One region of the Stenotrophomonas muris genome, then DNA from elsewhere that is predicted to be linked to it. Evidence: predicted binding sites of a transcription regulator. Region 1 holds the regulator's gene; the other holds the start of a gene.
The links. Region 1 encodes FliA, which starts transcription of late flagellar genes. Its sites were predicted from a motif close to TAAAGTTTNNCNNNCNNNGGCCGATAA; they were not measured.
Positions count from the first base shown of each region.

Region 2: ACUVWL_RS11090 (GGDEF domain-containing protein) is a predicted target of FliA. The motif match lies at 1,364-1,390, and genes of this name have one in related genera.

Region 1 is NZ_CP199879.1:1,598,094-1,601,501, forward strand. It holds gene flhF (flagellar biosynthesis protein FlhF) at 1-349, shown strand, start outside; gene ACUVWL_RS07265 (MinD/ParA family ATP-binding protein) at 336-1,223, shown strand; gene ACUVWL_RS07270 (RNA polymerase sigma factor FliA) at 1,220-1,966, shown strand; gene cheY (chemotaxis response regulator CheY) at 2,024-2,416, shown strand; gene ACUVWL_RS07280 (protein phosphatase CheZ) at 2,416-3,021, shown strand; gene ACUVWL_RS07285 (chemotaxis protein CheA) at 3,024-3,408, shown strand, end outside.
Region 2 is NZ_CP199879.1:2,388,993-2,392,400, reverse strand. It holds gene ACUVWL_RS11090 (GGDEF domain-containing protein) at 1-1,331, opposite strand, end outside; gene ACUVWL_RS11085 (TonB-dependent siderophore receptor) at 1,618-3,408, shown strand, end outside.

The DNA of each region.
Region 1 (3,408 bases):
TGCCCTGGCCGCCCAGCTGCAGTGGCTGCGCGCCGCGCGCCAGGTGCGCACCCTGCTGGTGCTGCCGGCCAACACCAGCTTCGGCGACATGGACGAGGTGGTGCGCCGCTTCGGTGCGGCCAACCTGCAGGGCCTGGTGCTGAGCAAGCTGGACGAGACCGGCCGCTTCGGCAACGCCCTGTCGGTGGCCGTGGACCACGTCCTGCCGATCACCTGGGTGACCGATGGCCAGGACGTCCCGGAGGACCTGCACCGGGCCAGTGCAGCCAATCTTGTACTTCGCCTTGAAGATTTGCGCCGAGCGGCCGATATGCCCTGCAACCCGGAGTTGAACCATGCCGTCGCGTGAGTACGCCAAGCTGACCAAGACCTTCCCGCTGTCGGCCACCCGCAGCGAGCCGCTCGGCCCTGTGCGCACCATCGCGGTGACCGGCGGCAAGGGCGGCGTGGGCAAGACGAATGTGTCCGCCAACCTGGCGGTGGCGCTGGCCGGCATGGGCAAGCGCACGCTGCTGCTGGACGCCGACCTCGGCCTGGCCAACATCGACGTGATCCTGGGCTTGAACCCCACCTTTACGCTGGCCGACCTGGTGGCCGGCCGCTGCTCGCTGGACGACGTCATCGTCGAAGGCCCGAACGGCGTGCTGGTGGTCCCGGCCGCTTCCGGCCGCCGGCACATGGCCGAGCTGGCCCCGGCCGAGCATGTCGGCCTGGTCAACGTGTTCTCCGAACTGGAACGCGAGCTGGACATCATGGTGGTCGATACCGCCGCCGGCATCACCGACGGCGTGCTGACCTTCTGCCAGGCCGCGCAGGACACCGTGGTGGTGGTCTGTGACGAACCAGCCTCGATCACCGACGCCTACGCACTGATCAAGGTGCTGTCGCGCGAGCGCGGCGTGGACCGCATCCAGGTGGTGGCCAACATGGTGCGCGACCCGAACGAGGGCCGTGTGCTGTACGAGAAGCTGACCCGCGTCTGCGAGAAGTTCCTCGCCGATGTCTCGCTGAACTACCTGGGCTGCGTGCCGCAGGATGACTGGCTGCGCCTGTCGGTGCAGCGCCAGCAGCCGGTGGTGAAGGCCTATCCATCCAGCCCGTCGGCGCTGGCGATCACCGAGATCGCACGCCGCACCGCGCGCTGGCAGGCACCGACCGAACCGCGCGGTGGCGTCGAGTTCTTCCTCGAACGCATCCTCAAGCAGCGTGGGGTGGCCGCATGAAAGGCGCCGCCCACCAGTACAGGGAAGTCCAGCGCTCGGCGGCCAACGAGGTCATCGCCCAGCATTCGGACCTGGTGCGACGCATCGCCCACCACCTGGCCGCGCGCCTGCCGGCCAGCGTCGAAGTCGATGATCTGATCCAGGCCGGCATGATGGGCCTGATCGAAGCCTCGCGCAGCTACGACGCCGACCAGGGCGCCTCGTTCGAGACCTATGCCTCGATCCGCATCCGCGGCTCGATGATCGACGAGATCCGCCGTGGCGACTGGGTGCCGCGCTCGGTGCACCGCCGTGCCCGTGATGCCGCCGCCACCATCCGCCGCCTGGAACAGAGCACGGGCCGTGCCGCCAGCGCCACCGAAGTGGCCGCCGCGATGGAGATGCCGCTGCCCGAATACCTGCGCCTGATGGAAGACGCCGCACGTGGCCAGGTGCTGAGCCTGGAGTCGCGCATCGAAGACCAGGGCGAACTGGATACTGTCGCCCAGGGCGGCCCGACTCCACAACAGGTGCTGGAGCGCGGCGAGTTCGGCCGTGAGCTGGGCAAGGCCATCGGCCACCTGCCCGAGCGCGAACAGCTGGTGCTCTCGCTGTACTACGAGCAGGAGCTGAACCTGAAGGAGATCGGCGCGGTGCTCGGCGTGAGCGAGTCGCGGGTCTGCCAGATCCATGGCCAGGCCGTGCTGCGCCTGCGCGGCCGCCTGAAGATTTTCGAGGCCGTCGACGCCGGCCTGGAAGAATGAACATCCCCGAGGCGACTGCCCCCGGCCGCCCGGAATGAACAACAAAGGAACTCTGCTTTGAACAAGAACATGCGCATCCTCATCGTCGACGACTTCTCGACCATGCGTCGAATCGTCAAGAACCTGCTGGGCGATCTGGGCTTCACCAACACCGCCGAAGCCGAGGACGGGCATGCCGCGCTGTCGCTGCTGCAGAGCCAGCCCTTCGATTTCGTCGTCACCGACTGGAACATGCCGGTGATGACCGGCATCGAACTGCTCAAGGCGATCCGTGCCGACGCCAAGCTGAAGACCCTGCCGGTGCTGATGGTCACCGCCGAAGCCAAGCGCGAGCAGATCATCGAAGCGGCCCAGAACGGCGTGAACGGCTACATCATCAAGCCGTTCACCGCGCAGACGCTGGAAGAGAAGCTGGGCAAGATCTTCGAACGCCTGGCGGCCAGCGCCTGATGGATACCACGGTCGACAAGAACGCCCTCGCCCTGCGCCTGCAGGAAGCCCTGGATGCCCTGGAGTCCGGTGACGAAGCCGCCTGGCGGCAACGCATCGACGGACTGGTCGCGCTGCGCACGCAGCCGATGATGAGTGGCCTCTCGCGGCTGGCCCGCGAGCTGGGGCAGGCCCTGGGCGAACTGCCGACCGTGCCCAGCGAGGCCGGCGAACTGGACGATGCGTGCGCACGTCTGGACCACGTGGTGGCGATGACCGAACAGGCTACCCACCGCACCCTGGACCTGGCCGAGGAATGCCGCAGCCTGACCGAGCAGCTGCGCGCCGAAGGCCTGCAGCCAGGCCAGGACGTGCAGCTCGAGCGCATCCGCCACAACCTGACCGAGATCGCCCTGACCCAGAGCTACCAGGACCTGACCGGGCAGATCATCCGTCGCGTGGTCGGCATCGTCCGCCGCGTGCATGAAGGCTTCGGCGCGCTCGGCCTGCCGCCGGAACAGCATCGCACCGACCCGGAACTGGCCGGGCCGGCACTGAAGGGACTGGACCGCCACGCGGTCTCGCAGAACGACGCCGACGACCTGTTGTCGGATCTGGGGCTGTAAGCATGAGCGCGGTATCCGACGACATCACTGCCGATTTCATCATCGAGGCACAGGAAATCCTGGATCGCCTCGGCGAACAGCTGGTGTCGCTGGAGCAGGCACCGCAGGACACCGAACAGCTCAACGCGGTGTTCCGGGGCTACCACACGCTCAAGGGCGGCGCGGGTTTCCTCGGTGTCACCGCCATGGTCGAGCTGTGCCACGCCGCTGAAGAGGCGCTGGGCGCTGCACGTGCCGGCCAGGCCGTGCTGCAGGCCCATCACTTCGACGCCGCCCAGCAATCGCTGGACTACCTGCAGTCGATGCTCGATGCCGTGTCTTCCGGCACCGAGCCGGGCTATGCACCGCCGGACCTGATCGCCCAGTTCGACGTGCATGGCGGTGCAG
Region 2 (3,408 bases), 790 kb from region 1:
TCGTACATCGCCGCATCGGCCCGTGCCATCAGCCGCTCGTAGTCCGGGTGGCCGTCATGGCCGGCTACGCCGATGCTGGCGGTCAGTGCCAGTACCTGGCCGTTGGCCAATGCCACCGGTGACTGCGCGATCTGCCGCCGCAGGCTTTCGGCGATCACCGCGGCCTGTGATTCGCTGGCCGCGACCAGCACCACCACGAACTCCTCGCCGCCATAGCGGAACAGGTAGTCACTGCCGCGGGTCAGCTGGCCGAGCAGGCCGGCGACGTGCTGCAGCGCGCGGTCCCCGGCGTCGTGGCCGTGGCCGTCGTTGATCGCCTTGAAGTGATCCAGGTCGAGCAGCAGCAGCGAGAACGGCGTGCGGTTGCGCGTGGCCAGCTCGATCTCCCGGCGCAGCACGGTAGGCAGGAAGCGGCGGTTGAGCAGGTTGGTCAGCGCATCGCTGCCGGCATCCAGCTCGCCGATGCGCTCGAACAGCAGCGTCATCAGGGTGCGGATGGCGGCCAGGTCCTCGCGGATGGCCGGCAGCACCGCCAGTCGTTGTGCCGGGGCATCGTTGCTCGCCCGCTGCAGGTTGCTGTCGATGCGGGCCATCAGCTGGCCGACCTGCCGGGTCTCGCTGCTCTCGCCGAAGCTGGGGATGCCCTTGTGGGTGAACCACAGGCCGAACTCGGAAGTGGCCAGGCTGGCGCTGTCGCTGGCCTGTACGTGGCCAGCGAGCGCGTAGAGCAGGGCGTTCTCCCAGTCCAGCAGCAGTGCGCGCTGGCGTTCGCGTTCGGTGCCGACGTTCTGCACCAGCGAGAACAGCCGGTACGCAGCATCGGCGCGGGTCGAGCGCTCGCGTGCATGGGTATAGGCCAGGGTCATGCCTTCCATGGCGATGTCCATGATCGCGCTGAGGCAGTCGATGGCGGCGAACGCAGTGGCACTGTCGGGCGCGTCGTCGTGCAGGCGCACGAACAGTTCGTGCTTGAGCACGCGCGCGCCGCGGGTGACCAGGTCGACCGGAATACCGACCCGGGCATGCACATCGCCGATCACCCGCTGCGAGGCAACGGCGCCGGCAATACCGTCGGCATTGGTGGTCAGCAACTGCACCAGCCAGCGCTGCATGGCCGGCTGCAGGCGCTGCTTGACCTGATCGTGGGACAGGAAGCGGCGTGCACGCCCGTCCTGCAGCAGTACCTCGTAGAAGCGTTGGGCCAGCGCCGGCGGGGCATCGGCGGCGGCGGCGTGCAGCAGCGCGGTGGCGGCAGGGCCGGCCTGTTGCAGGCAGTGCTGCCAGGCCTCGGCCAGCGGTTGGCTGGCATCGTCCAGTTGGGGTGGTTCCACGTCGATCTCTGACTGCGTACGGCAAACCACGGGTATCGGCCGCGGTGGCGCACGGTTGATGGCGGGTTGGCCGGTCAGTTTATGCGCGATGCAGGGTTGCACGGCGCGCAAAGCACGTCGGCGCCGCGGCGGCAATGAGTGAACGCATTTGAGAATCACTCGCATTGATGGGAGAATGCGCGCACGGATCGGCCCGCAGGCGACTGCAGCGACGCTCCGCCTCCCCCTCGTCGTTGCCTCAAGCCCTTTGCCAGAGGCCCCGTTGCCCTGCCAGAAGGTCCAGATCATGTCTCCTGCCGTTGTCCTTTCGCCGCGCCCGCTGGCGCTCGCCGTTGCCGCCCTGCTGGCGGGAAGCGCCCTGACCGCCCAGGCCGAAACCGATGCCACCGATATCGACACGGTGCATGTCACCGCCTCGCAGATTGCCCGCCAGGCACTGGGTACCTCGACCATCACCGCCGAGGACATCGCCAAGCGCCCGCCGGCCAACGACATCGCCGAGCTGCTGCGCACCATGCCGGGCGTCAACCTCACCGGCAACAGCGCCTCGGGCCAGTACGGCAACAACCGCCAGATCGACCTGCGTGGCATGGGCCCGGAAAACACCCTGATCCTGGTCGACGGCAAGCGCATCGGTGCGCGTGATGCCGTGCGCATGGGCCGTAGCGGTGAGCGCAATACCCGCGGTGATACCAACTGGGTGCCGGCGGAAATGATCGAGCGCATCGAAGTGCTGCGCGGCCCTGCGGCGGCACGCTATGGCTCCGGTGCGTCCGGTGGCGTGGTCAACATCATCACCAAGCGCCCGACCGGCGACCTGACCGGCGCGGTCGACCTGTATGGCCTGGTGCCCGAGCACAGCGCCGAAGGCGGCAGCGAGCGCGTCGGCCTGCAGCTGAGCGGGCCGATGACCGACACCCTGTCGTTCCGCCTGTACGGCAACCTCAACAAGACCGACGCCGACTCACTGGACCTCAACCGCCAGTACGCCACCAACCCGAACGCGGTGCCGCCGGCTGGCCGCGAGGGTGTCAAGAACCGCGACGTCAACGCGTTGCTGCGCTGGGACATCACCGCCGACCAGGTGGTGGAGTTCGAAGCCGGCACCAGCCGCCAGGGCAACATCTACGCCGGTGACCGCGCGGTCAGCACTACCGGTACCTCGACCGGCGTTGACCTGGCGGCGCTGGCCGACGGCGAAGCGGAAACCAACCGCATGTACCGCAACACCGGCGCGATCACCCATCGCGGCCGCTGGGGCGACGTGACCTCGCGGGTGACCGCCGCGGTGGAAGCGGTCAACAACTCGCGCATCAATGAAGGCCTGGCCGGTGGCCCGGAAGGCAGCTTCAACGGCACCGACTGGTCGACCTCGCGCCTGCGCAACTACCAGCTGGATGGCGAAGTGAGCTTCCCGACCTCGCTGGGCAGCGCCGAGAACATCTGGACGCTGGGCTTTGAATACCTGGACAGCCGCCTGACCGACCCGTACTCGATGAGCCAGTCCAGCAGCAGCGGCGGCGGTATCCCGGGGCTGTCGGCCGATCGCGCGCGGGGCAAGGCCGACGCGCAGACCACCGCAGTGTTCGTCGAAGACAACATCTACCTGGGTGAGCGCTGGATCGTCACCCCGGGCCTGCGCTTCGACCACCACAGCCAGTTCGGCAACAACACCAGCCCCAGCCTCAATGCGCAGTTCCGCATCAACAGCGACTGGGTGGTGAAGGGCGGCATCGCCCGCGCGTTCAAGGCGCCGAACCTGTACCAGTCCAATCCGGACTATCTGTACTACACCCGTGGCAACGGCTGCCCGAATGCACTGCCGAGCCTGGGTGCCGGTTGCTACATGCGCGGCAACGCGGACCTGAAGGCGGAAACCAGCCTGAACAAGGAACTGGGCATCGAGTGGGCACCGCAGAGCGGCTGGCAGGCCTCGTTGACCTACTTCCACAACGACTACAAGGACAAGATCCAGGCCGGCTACACCCAGGTTGGCCTGACCGCCGACTCCAAGGGCCGCATCTTCCGCTGGGAGAACGCGCCCAAGGCGATCGTGCAGGGGCTTGAAGGCAACCTG